One region of the Gordonia sp. 852002-50395_SCH5434458 genome, then DNA from elsewhere that is predicted to be linked to it. Evidence: riboswitches for the same ligand, from Rfam matches in the RefSeq annotation. Region 1 holds a riboswitch; each other region holds the start of a gene.
What was found. A riboswitch is a leader RNA that binds a small molecule or an ion and turns the genes downstream of it on or off. The one in region 1 is predicted to bind cobalamin.

Region 2: another riboswitch for cobalamin. It lies ahead of A5785_RS07655 (CbtB domain-containing protein); the one in region 1 lies ahead of A5785_RS06920 (FecCD family ABC transporter permease).
Region 3: another riboswitch for cobalamin. It lies ahead of metE (5-methyltetrahydropteroyltriglutamate--homocysteine S-methyltransferase); the one in region 1 lies ahead of A5785_RS06920 (FecCD family ABC transporter permease).

The regions. Positions count from the first base shown of each region.
Region 1 covers NZ_LZTC01000035.1:97,957-102,192, reverse strand. Annotated here, with positions in the region: gene A5785_RS06925 (ABC transporter ATP-binding protein) at 1-728, opposite strand, end outside; gene A5785_RS06920 (FecCD family ABC transporter permease) at 725-1,786, opposite strand; cobalamin riboswitch at 1,901-2,109, opposite strand; gene A5785_RS06915 (alkaline phosphatase D family protein) at 2,225-3,877, shown strand; gene A5785_RS06910 (ClpP family protease) at 3,973-4,236, shown strand, end outside.
Region 2 covers NZ_LZTC01000035.1:263,841-268,076, forward strand. Annotated here, with positions in the region: gene A5785_RS07650 (ATP-dependent helicase) at 1-2,045, opposite strand, end outside; cobalamin riboswitch at 2,099-2,253, shown strand; gene A5785_RS07655 (CbtB domain-containing protein) at 2,276-2,503, shown strand; gene A5785_RS07660 (CbtA family protein) at 2,528-3,346, shown strand; gene A5785_RS07665 ((2Fe-2S)-binding protein) at 3,425-4,096, opposite strand; gene A5785_RS07670 (acyl-CoA dehydrogenase family protein) at 4,227-4,236, shown strand, end outside.
Region 3 covers NZ_LZTC01000035.1:295,619-299,854, reverse strand. Annotated here, with positions in the region: gene uraH (hydroxyisourate hydrolase) at 1-137, shown strand, start outside; gene A5785_RS07780 (SDR family oxidoreductase) at 165-1,028, opposite strand; cobalamin riboswitch at 1,194-1,384, shown strand; gene metE (5-methyltetrahydropteroyltriglutamate--homocysteine S-methyltransferase) at 1,527-3,851, shown strand; gene A5785_RS07770 (nucleoside/nucleotide kinase family protein) at 3,960-4,236, shown strand, end outside.

The sequences.
Region 1 (4,236 bases):
GGGTGGGCGACGACGTACGCACCAACGCCGTACCACTCGGCGATGTTCGTCGCGGTGAGGAGTTTGTCCGGTGGCCCGATGCACGCGATCGTCCCGTCGAGCACAACAGCGAGCGTGCTGCAGTACTGTGCCGCCATATTGAGGTCGTGCAGCGCCGCAATGACGGTGACCCCGCGTCCGCGCGCCGCACCGAGGATGTCGAACTGGTGGCGGATATCAAGGTGATTGGTCGGCTCATCGAGGATCAGCGCGTTGGGCTCCTGCGCGAATGCGCGTGCGATGAGTACGCGTTGCGCCTCTCCGCCGGAGAGCGTGGTGAACACACGATCCGCGAACATCTCGACGCCGGCCGTGGACATCGCCGCCGCGCACACCTGGCGGTCGCGGGCACGAGCCGCCACACCCAGTTCGCGGTGCGGTAGCCGTCCCGTCGCGACAACCTCTGCCGCAGTGAAATCGAAGTCGAGCGAGGCTGATTGGGTGAGCGCGGCGACTCGTCGTGCGTTCTCCCGCATACTCACCGCACGCACGTCGTGGCCGTCGACTCGGACACTGCCACCCGACGGTGCCAACGCGCGGTACACGCATCGAAGCAGGGTCGATTTGCCGCTGCCGTTCGGTCCGATCACCCCGAGGAACTCTCCGGAGTCGACCGTGAACGATGCGTCGCGAACGATGACGGTGCCATCGATCTCGACCGTGACCGCGTCGTACTCGACAGCACTCATGAGTCGATCCGGGTACGTCGACGTTGCATCAGCCCGAGGAACACCGGCACACCCACGGCCGCCGTGATCGCACCGAGCGGGATCTCCTGCGGTGGAACGACAATTCGAGCCATCAGATCGGCGACCACAAGGAACAGTGCACCCAGCACGGGGGCGACGAGAATGATCTTGCGGTGATCCGCACCGACAACCATGCGGGTCACGTGCGGCACGATGAGACCGACGAATCCGATTGCGCCGCAGACAGAGACGATGAACCCGGTCATCAGCGCGGCGATGACGAAGAGCTCGAGCCGAAACCGTGACGCCCGTATGCCGAGCGACGCAGCGACCTCGTCGCCCATCGCCAGCGCATTGAGTTGTCGTGCTCTCGCTGCGACCACACCTATCCCGATGACCACCACCACCGCGACCAGCGCGACCGAATGCCATGTTGCCGCAGCAAGACTGCCGAGCAGCCAGAACATGACGCTCCGTGCGGCATCACCCACCGGACGCAAAAAGATGAGCACGGTGGTCAGAGCCGAGAACCCGTATCCCAGAGCGGTTCCCGTCAACACGAGCCGCAGTGGTGTGAGACCTCCGCCACGCTGTGCAATGCCGAAGACGAGCAACGTCGCCACCAGTGCGCCGAGGAATGCCGCGGTCGGCAACGCATACAGGCCGAGACCCGAGAAGACCCCGAACAGCACGACGGCGGTGGCTCCGACCGACGCACCCGACGAGATCCCGAGCACATAGGGATCCGCCAGCGGATTGCGCACCATCGCCTGCACGATCACGCCGACCACCGCCAAACCGGCACCCACCAGCGCTCCCGTCAGCACCCGTGGCACACGCGAGTCGACGACGATCCAGTACGACGCGGCGTCGACCGACGAGACCGGTCCCCCGGTGATTGCTGCCCACACCATCCGCAGCGATACGGACCAGCCGATCCCCACGGTTCCGTATGCGACGCCGCACGCCGCGGCCACGATGAGCGCCACACTGCAGCCGATGGCCACGGAGACGGGTCGCGCCCAGGTATCCCGAGGGTTCGCACTGCGCGTCGACATGCCCGCCCTCCTGATCAGCCCGGAGCGGGTACAGCAGATGTCGCCACGCGGGGTCGACGAAGACCACGCGAGTTCAACACCGACCATGTCCCGCGAAGTCGATGGGGCCGCCTATGCCCGGCGGCCACGTCGGCAGGTCTTCGGACTTCGGACACGGCACGTGATGTGCCACCTATCGACGATCGCTTCCCGAGCCGCAGGCCCAGTGCTGTTGAACGCCTTCGTTTCCGTTACCGCTGCGGGGCAGCTCTGGATTCTCACCAGATTCCCTCTTGGCTCTCACCGACGATCTCGGCTGGAGAACCGACGCCGCTGCAGTGTAACAACGGTCTCGAATCGGACATATGGCGCATGCGGTTTCACGAACTTCACCATCCCATCACCGCGAGGCCGACGGCGGGTAGGACGACGTCCATCCTCTCTTGGTCGGGTGGCGGCATGCCGAACATCTCACCTCGACCGTCACTGGCCGACCTCCGGATCGATCGGGACAAGACCCTGCACGCCGGCACCACCCGCCGACGCTTTCTCACCTGGGCGGGCGTCGCTGCCGGTATCGCAACGGTCCCAGCGCTGTTCACGACCGACGCGGCGTCGGCTCCCCCGCCACGCCGTGGCAGTGACCTGTTCACGCTCGGTGTGGCATCAGGCGATCCGCTTCCAGACGGCGTGGTCCTGTGGACACGGCTGGCCGCCGATCCGCTCGCCCGCGGCGGAGCAATGGGTCTGCTTCCGGTACCGGTCGAGTGGGAGATCGCCACCGACCACGGCATGAGGCATGTCGTCGCGCGCGGCGTCGAAGTGGCGACACCGGAGAACGGACACAGCGTGCACGCCGACGTACGCGGCCTACGGCCCGCGGCGGACTACTTCTACCGATTCCGTGTGGGCGGTTCCCTGTCGGCGATCGGGCGCACGCGTACCGCTCCGTCGCACGGAAGTCGGCTGAGTGCATTGACTTTCGCATTCGCCTCGTGTCAATCGTGGGCTGACGGGCACTACCCCGCGTACGCCGATATGGCGGCGCACGCACCCGACGTCGTCTTCCATCTCGGCGACTACATCTATGAAAAGCCGATCCCGGTCGACGGCGGCCGACGAAAGACCGCCGCAACACCGGTGTCGGCGCACCGGGAGTGCGCGACGCTCGACGATTATCGCGATCGATATGCGCTCTACAAACTCGACCCCCATCTGCAGGCCGCGCACCGGGCGAGTCCGTTCATCACGATCTTCGACGACCACGAGGTCGACAACAACTGGGCCGCACGGGTTCCCGAGGACAATCAACCCATCCCCGAATTCCTCGCCCGGCGCGCCCAGGCGATGCGAGCGTGGTGGGAGAACACACCGGTGCGTGTCGCGCAGCGGCCTCGCCCCACGCCGACAGCCGACCTCTACGACCTGCGCGCCTACCGTCGGTTCAGCTATGGCGACCTCGTCGAGTTCAGCGTCCTCGACACCAGGACCTTCCGCAGCGATCAGGCCAACGGCGACAACGACACCGCGCATAATGCCGCGACCGCAGACCCCCGGCGCACCATCACCGGTGCCGCACAGGAGAAGTGGCTGCTCGACGGATTGGCCGCCAGCCGTGCCCGCTGGAACGTTCTCGCGCATCAGACCACCATCGCCGACCTCGCCCGCCGAAAGAACGGCGAGCGGGCGGTCAGTATGGACGGGTGGAGCGGCTACGAAGCCTCTCGCGCAAGGATTCTCGACGGCGCGCGTGAGCGCGGCGTGCACAACCTCGTCTCGATCGTCGGCGACATCCACCGCAACGTGGTCTCCGAGTTGCGCTCCACGTATTCGCGACCGTCCCCGACCGTCGGCGTCGAACTCGCGGGCACCTCGATCGCGTCTGGCGCAGACGGCGAGGACAGCGACGCCAGCGACAAACAACTCAAGGCAGCCTCACCCCACATCCGCTTCGGCAACGCTCAGCGCGGGTACGTTCTCAACAGACTGTCGGCCGACCGCTGGGAAGCGGACTATCGGGTGAGCGATTCGATTGCCGCGCCGGATGTTTCGCTGCACCGCCGGGCGCAGATCACCATCCCGTCCGGTCGGCCCGACATCGACGTGCTCTGACCCGGCTGCTCTGCTCTGCTCTGCTCAGTGCGGAATCGTGCCGCTCTGAGCGGAACCGACGTGACCGATATCCGTCGGTCACCGACGATCGGTGCATGACCGATGAACAACGACCACTGCCACTACGCAAGCGCACCGCGGAAAGCCTTTTCGGGCAACGCATCCTGACTCTCGACTCCGCACTCGACGACGAGATCGGCACGCAATTGTGCTCGCAACTCGTCATGCTCTCCGACGACGATCCCGTCGCCGACATCGCGCTCTGGATCAACTCTCCGGGCGGTTCGGTACCCGCGATGCTCGCGATCACCGACATCATGCGCTTGATTCCCAACGACGTGATCACCGTGAACCTCGGA
Region 2 (4,236 bases), 170 kb from region 1:
CGGAACCGCTCGATGACCAGGGTCCGGTCGGTCGGTACCTGTCCGGTCGCGTCGCGCTGCTCGGAGATGATCGACGCGAGGTTGTCGCGTGCGTACTCGCTGAGCCCGAGTTCTGTTGCCTGACGGTCGAGTTCGGCCTCGTCGGCGATGGAGCCGACGAACTTCCCGATCGCCGCGCCCAGTTCGGCCGGGCGTCCCTGTGCGTCGCCGATCCAGAACGGGAGGCGGCCGGGCTGACCGAATGCGGGTGAGACGAGTACGCGGTCGTGGGTGATGTCCTCGATTCGCCAACTCGTCGCGCCGAGCGCGAAGACGTCGCCGACGCGCGACTCGTAGACCATCTCCTCGTCGAGTTCGCCTACGCGGCTGGACTTTTCGCCGACCATGAACACACCGAAGAGCCCACGGTCGGGGATGGTGCCGCCAGAGGTGACCGCTAGTCGTTGCGCACCACGGCGACCGGTCAGTGTGCCAGCATCACGATCCCAGGTGACACGTGGACGTAGTTCGGCGAACTCGTCGGAGGGGAAGCGACCCGAGATGAGATCGAGTGTCGCCTCGTAGATCGACCGGCTCAACTCCCGGTACGGCGCAGCGCGGCGGACGATCTCGTACCACTCGTCGACCTCGAGCACGTCGAGAGCGGCCGCGGCGATCGTCTGTTGCGCAAGCACATCCAGTGGACTGCGCGGTACCTGCAGCTCTTCGATTGCGCCCGCACGCATCCGCGAGACGGCGACCGTGCAGCCGATCAGGTCGGTGCGATGCTTGGGGTACAGAACCCCCTGACTGATCTCGCCGACCTGGTGGCCCGCGCGTCCGATCCGCTGCAGCCCGCTGGCCACCGAGGGTGGTGTCTCGACCTGGATCACCAGATCGACCGCGCCCATGTCGATGCCGAGCTCGAGTGAACTCGTCGCGACCACACAGCGCAGGCGGCCGCTCTTGAGGTCGTCTTCGATCTCGGCGCGCTGCTCCTTGGAGACCGACCCGTGGTGTGCGCGGGCCAGGACAGTCGCGGCGCCGGTGGTGGCCCCCGAGGCCATGACCATTGCGGGTGCGCCGCCACCGACGCGGTCGTTGCGTGGTGGTTCGCGGCCAGGCTCGGTGCGTTGCTCGTGGATCTCGTTGAGCCGCGCGGTGAGACGCTCGGCGAGCCGTCGAGAGTTGGCGAACACGATCGTCGTACGGTTGGTCTCGATGAGATCGACGATCGACGCTTCGACGTAGGGCCAGAGCGAACCCGCGGTCGGCGAGAACGCGTCGTCGAGCTCATCCGCATCCGGTGCATCCGGTGGCGGCGGGATGTTGGCCATGTCGGGTACCGGGACGTCGACGCGGAGGTCGAAGGTCTTCGACGCCTTTGGCCGCACGATGGTGCACGGACGGGAGCCGGAGAGGAACTCAGCGACTAGCTCGGGCGGGCGGACCGTCGCCGAGAGTCCGATGCGTTGCGCCGGAGAGTCGAGCAGTTCGTCGAGGCGTTCGAGCGACAGCGCCAGGTGCGTGCCGCGTTTGGTGCCTGCGACGGCGTGTACCTCGTCGACGATCACCGTCTCGACCGTGGTGAGCGCTTCCCGTGCCGACGAGGTGAGCATCAGGTAGAGCGACTCGGGCGTGGTGATGAGGATGTCGGGTGGCGTTTTGGCGAGGAGTCGACGCTGGGCGGCGGGGGTGTCGCCCGAGCGCACGCCGACGGTGATCGACGGTTCGGTGATCCCGAGTTCCTGCGAGGCGCGTGTGATGCCCGCCAGTGGCGCGCGCAGGTTGCGCTCGACGTCGACCGCCAGTGCTTTGAGTGGGGAGATGTAGAGGACGCGCGTGCCCTTGGACCGATCGGGGCGGGCGGCAAGTGAATCGAGTGCCCAGAGAAACGCCGACAGGGTCTTGCCCGAGCCGGTGGGCGCGATGACCAGGGTGTTCTCGCCGTCGGCGATGGCTTTCCACGCGCCCTGCTGGGCGGGTGTCGGCGCGGGGAAGGCGCCGCCGAACCACCGACGCGTCGGGTCGGTGAAGCGGTTCAGGATGGAGGACGAGCTGGGCACTCTTCCATTGTTCCGCACGGGTCTGACAGTGCGGTGCGACGTGCTGGTCCGGCGGCGAGAACCTGGTATAGAGTCGATCCACGCTGGTTGCCAGGAACCCGGTGAGAATCCGGGACGGTCGCGCCACTGTAAGTCCGACGGGAAGCGACCTGTCGCGACGAGTCAGGACGTGGCAACCAGGCCACATTGCTCCACGTCAGGGACGCGTCATCCCGGAAGGAACCCTCTCAATGGTTGCCACCTCATCACAGGCCGAACGTCGGCCCGCTGCGCTCGCCGTACCGAATCTCTCGGTCGCTTCGGCCGCGCTCTGGCTCACCGCCACTGTGCTCATCGCCGCGCTGGCCTACTACTTCATCGGGTACGACCAGGGCGCCTGGTCGGTGTTCGGCAGCGACACCCACATCCACGAGTTCGTGCACGACTCCCGCCACTTCCTCGGCTTCCCCTGCCACTGATCTGACCCGGGAGACAACAGAACAATGGAGAAGAAGTTCGTCGGCGCGGGCCTGCTATCAGGCCTGATCGCCGGAATTTTTGCGTATGTGTTCGCTCGTATCTTCATCGAGCCGGTGGTCGCCAAGGCGATCGACTACGAAGAGGGTCGCAGCCACGCCGAGGAGATGCTCAGCGGCGAACACGGCCACGAGCACGAGGTGTTCACCAGGTCGGTGCAGGAAAACATCGGGGCCGGGGTCGGCACCGTGATCTTCGCGATCGCGATGGGCGCGTTCTTCGCGGTCGGGTTCACGGTCTTGTGGACCTACCTCGGACGGCGATACCCCGCGACCGATCCGCGCTGGGCGGCGGCCGCGCTCGGCGCGCTCGGATTCGTGGCCTTCTTCGGCGTCCCGTACTTCGCCTATCCGGCCAACCCGCCGGCTGTCGGCAACGACGAGACCATCGCCGACAGGTCGAGTGCCTATCTCACCATCACCGTGGTGTCGGTAATCGCGATCATCGCGGCCGTCGTCTTCGCGCTGTGGCTGCGTCCACGCATCGGTGGGCTGCTCGGTGCGATCGCGGGCGGCGTCGGCTACCTGGTAGTGGTCACCGTCGCGATCGCGTTGCTGCCGAGCTTCGACGAGGTACCGACGCCGGTCACCAACGACGCGGGCCAGATCGTGTTCCCAGGTTTCCCGGGCGACGTCATCGGCGACTTCCGCGTCTACGCGATCGCCAACCAGGTGATCCTGTGGACGGTGCTCACCGCGGTGTTCGCGCTGGTCCTGGGCGCGATGTCGCGCTCGCGGTCGTCGAAGCAGGTTGTCGACGACCCCGCGACGCAAACGGTCGCCTGACGCTCCTTTAAACGCGGCTCGAGTTGGCAGGCGCGGCTGGTACACCAGCCGCGTTCGCAAGTTCGGGCCGCGTTTGGCTTATCCGGACAGCACGCAGTCGCCGCACACGGCTGTGCGATCGCCCGATACCTGGTAGATCAGGCAGCAGCTGCGTCGTCGGAAACTCGGTCCGGCCCGCAGGTATCCGCCCTCGATGTCGGGGCGTGCGAGGAAAAGGTCGGCGTGGCGTCGGGCCGCGTCGGCGAGTTCTGGCCGGGCGGTACCGATCATGCGCACCGCCGAGTTGATCGCCGACGCGATGTTGCCGCCGAGGACGTGTGGCCCAACCGGGTACGACGCGTCGAAGAGTGCGGTGAGGTCGTCGACGGCGCGAGGGAACCCGTCGTCGAGCGCAGGCTTCGCGTCGACCGTCACGACGGATAGGGGGAAGGGCCCGCCGAGATGGTCCTGCCACCAGACGTCTGCGGGGTCGAGGGACAGGCGGGTGCCGATCACCGCTGCAGCGAGCGCCGGTGCAAGCAGCCTGGCGACGAGACCAAGGTGAGTCACCGACGCCGCGACGCGAGGTGAGACGTTCGACGCCGCGCCCGCAGCCAGAGCCTTCCGGACCCTTTCGACGCGGCTGTCGATGCGTCGTGGATTCGCCAGTGCCGCAGCCAGAGTCGACCACGGCCCGTCGACTGGTGCCGCGGCTGCGTGGGTGTCGGTCGCAAAGAACGGTCCGAACTCGGCGAACACGTGATCGTTCACGCTCTCTGCCTATCTCATCGACCGCTCGCGCGTCCAGCGAGCCCGCGAGGGCCGCCGCTGGACAAGTTGGGATCGGGGCTGACACAGTATGGAACGTGTTCTAATTTCCGGCGTTGAACGGTGGGTGGCAATGTTCGAGT
Region 3 (4,236 bases), 200 kb from region 1:
ATTGGTTCGGCGCCAACGGAATTGTCGGCTTCTACCCGCAGATCGACATCTGCTTCACCGTCGACGACCCGAACCGGCACTATCACGTACCGGTGCTGCTGAGCCCGTACTCGTATTCGACATATCGCGGGAGCTGAGGCCGCGCGCTCGGATGCTCGGGCGGCTCACGCGTCTCCGCTGACCGGAGTGTAGGGCGAGATGTCGTAGGCGGTCTGGACCAGGTCGGGACGCTTGCCGTCGTTGAGCGTGCGGTCCCACAACGCCGACACCTGCGACTTGATGTCGTCAACCGTGTGGGCGGGCAGCACGTGTCGGTAGTCGGTGTCGGTACCGGTGAGCACGTCGAGGGTGACCTCGATGACTTCTTCCGGGTCGAACTGCTCATGCGGAAACGAGAGCTTCTCATAGTCGAAGAGTCGAGTCGACGGATCGTCTTCCCACGACTTCCATGCCTCGAACATCGTGTCGTTGAAGCCGGTCAGGAATGGTCCGGGGTTGATCGTCGCCACCGTGATTCCGTACTCGCTGAGCTCTTGATCGAGCGCGTCGGCGAACGGCTCGACGGCGTGCTTCGACCCGGCGTAGGCGCCGGTGAACGGATCGACGGTGAGGCCCGCGACCGAGGACATGAACACGATCTTGCCGCCACCCTTGGCCACCATGGCCTTCGCGATCGGCTGGGTCAGCAGGATCGGCCCGAAGACGTTGACCTCGAACTGCCTCCTGATGTTCGCGGCGGGAATGTCCACCGACGACCCGCCCTCGGAGATGCCCGCGTTGTTCAGCAGGACGTCGACGTCCCACTGTGCGGCCTTGTCCCGATCTCCTTCGTCGGTGACGTCGAGCTTCTCCACGCGGAGGTCGACGCCGCGTTCCTTCGCCTCGGCGCGCAGGACGTTGACCTGCGCGATGATCTCGACGCCTGCGATGACGTCGTGGCCTCGCTCGGCGAGGCGCAGTGCGACCTCCTTACCGAAGCCGCTGCCTGCACCGGTGATGAGATACGTCGTGTTCGTTTGTTCAGTCACCTATCTGGTTCGGAACCGTTGGGTTCGCGGATTCATGGCGATGGTCGTCTACTAGGTCACAACGGTCAGGATGACGACGAAACGGCTGCGCTATGCTGCAACGGCAGCTGGTTCGCCCGCCGGGAATTGTGATGGAGCCCCTCCGTCCCGCGCGCGGCGTCGAATCCGACCACCGTCACCGGGGGTCGGATGAGAGGGAATCCGGTGAGAATCCGGAACTGTCCCGCAGCGGTATGTCGGAACGACCGCCGTCACCACGCACTGGGCGAAAGCCCGGGAAGCGACGGCCACTAGGAATCTCGCCTCATGTGAGCCCGCCGACGAGTCCGAAGACCTGCCTCCTGTACCGGTCGCGCCGCGACCGGTGGCTCGCCGCCTCGTGGACCGGGCGCAGGTCGATCAGCGTGTCGTGGTGTCTTCTGCACACCACCCGGGGCTCGTCGACTCTCCCTGCATGGCGGTGAACCGTCCACGTCGAATGCAGGAGTTCACGAACTCATGTCCATCAATTCAGCACACACCACCGTCGCCGAGATGGCGTCGAACTCGGTTGGCAAGCCGTTCACCGCCACCGTGCCCGGCACGCCGCGGATCGGCCCGCGCCGCGAACTCAAGCGGGCAATCGAAGGCTACTGGGCGGGCAGCGTCAGCGCTGCCGAGCTCGACCAGATCGCAGCCGGACTGCGACGCGACACCGTCGAACAGTTGGCCGCAGTCGGTTTCGACTCGATACCGGTCAACACCTTCTCCTACTACGACCAGATACTCGACACCGCAGTCCTTCTCGGTGCACTCCCCCAGCGGTTCGACGACATCGCAGATCCGCTCGACCGATACTTCACCGCGGCACGTGGCACCGCGGACATCGCTCCGCTGGAGATGACCAAGTGGTTCGACACCAACTACCACTATCTGGTCCCCGAGATCGGCGCCGACACCACGTTCGGATTGCGCCCCGAGAAGGTTCTCGGCGAGATCGCCGAAGCACACGCACACGGCGTCGAAGCCCGACCGGTCATCATCGGACCGATCACCTTCCTGGCACTCGCCAAGGCCAGCGACGATTCTCCGTCGCCACTGACGAGGATCGACGACCTACTCGGGGTGTATGAGCAGTTGCTCGCGCAACTCGCCAAGGCCGGAGTCGCGTGGGTCCAGATCGACGAGCCCGTGCTGGTCACCGATTACGCCGAAGACCTTCCCGCACTGGCCAATTCGGTGTACTCGAGGCTCGGTGCCGTCACCGACCGCCCGGCGCTCTTCGTCAACACCTACTTCGGTGACCCCGGCGCGTCTCTCGCTGCCCTGGCACGCACGCCCGTCGACGCCATCGGTATCGACCTCGTCGAGGGCTCGGTCGACTCGGTCGTCGTGGTCCCAGAACTCGCCGACAAGCTTCTCGTCGCAGGTGTCGTCGACGGTCGCAACATCTGGCGCACCGATCTCGACAAGGCGCTCGCAACCCTCGGCACCCTGTTGGGATCGGCACGCGCGCTTACTGTTTCGACGTCGTGCTCGACGCTGCACGTGCCCTACACACTCGATGCCGAGGACGAACTCGACGACAACCTACGAGGATGGCTGTCATTCGCCGCGCAGAAGTACGACGAGGTCGGGGTGCTCGCCCGCGCACTGCGCAACGGTCGTGAGTCGGAGCGGGAGGCCTTCGAGGCATCCGCCGCGGCGCTGGCCACGCGTGCAAGTGATCCGCGTGTCCACGTCCCGGCGGTGCGTGCTCGCCTGGCGGCGGTCACCGACACCGACATCACACGGATGCCCGCGGCGGAGCGCATCGCCGCACAGAACTCGCAGCTCGACCTTCCTCCGCTGCCGACCACCACGATCGGCTCCTACCCGCAGACCTCGGCGATCCGTCTCGCCCGTGCCGCGCTGCGTTCGGGTGAGATCGACGAGGCCGAGTACCAGCGGCGGATGCGTGCCGAGATCGCCGATGTGGTTGCGCTGCAAGAGAAAATCGGACTCGACGTACTCGTGCACGGGGAGCCCGAGCGCAACGACATGGTCCAGTACTTCGCCGAACAGCTCGACGGCTTCTTCGCCACGGCCAACGGGTGGGTCCAGTCGTACGGAACCCGGTGCGTGCGGCCGCCGATCCTGTACGGCGACGTCGTGCGCGCGCATCCGATGACCGTCGACTGGATCACCTACGCGCAGTCGCTGACGAACAAACCGGTGAAGGGAATGCTGACCGGTCCGGTCACGATCCTCGCGTGGTCGTTCGTCCGTGACGACCAGCCGCTCGCGGAGTCAGCCAATCAGATCGCATTGGCCATCCGCGACGAGACCGTCGATCTCGAGGAGGCCGGGATCACCATCATCCAGGTCGATGAGCCGGCCCTGCGCGAGCTACTTCCGCTACGTGATGCCGACAAGCAGCGCTACCTCGACTGGGCGGTGCGCGCGTTCCGGCTCTCCACCTCGGGTGTCGCCGACTCGTCGCAGATCCACACCCACCTATGCTACTCGGAGTTCGGCGAGGTCATCGGTGCGATCGCCGACCTCGACGCCGACGTCACGTCGATCGAGGCCGCCCGCTCCGCGATGGAGATCCTCGACGACCTCAACGCCGTCGGGTTCTCGAACGGCGTTGGACCCGGCGTCTACGACATCCACTCGCCACGGGTACCGGGCACTGCGGAGATCGAACGGTCACTGCGCGCAGCGTTGAAGGTGGTTGGCCCGCAACGACTCTGGGTCAACCCCGACTGTGGACTCAAGACCCGCACACCGGGCGAGGTGATCGCGTCGCTGAGCAACCTCGTCGCCGCCGCGACGACCGTGCGTGCCGACGTCGAACGCTGACGTCGGGGATTGACGTCGAGGAATGACGTAGAGCGCTGACGACCAGGGAATCGGCGGGATGACTCCATCTCGTCGATTCCCCGTCGATTGTCTCGTATCGTTTCAGTCATGATCATCGAGGCGCTGGTCGCAGAGATCATCGACCTCGCGGACACCCGCTCCCGAGTGGTCGTCGGATTCACCGGGCCACCGGGGGCGGGCAAGACGACGGTCGCACGTCGGGCGACTCTCGAGCTCGCCGACCGCCTCGGCGACGCACACATCGGATATCTCCCGATGGATGGTTTCCATCTCGCGACACCGATGCTGCACCTCCTCCGCCGCACCGAACGACGTGGGGCGCAAGACACCTTCGACGTCGACGGATTCGTCGCGACACTCCGCA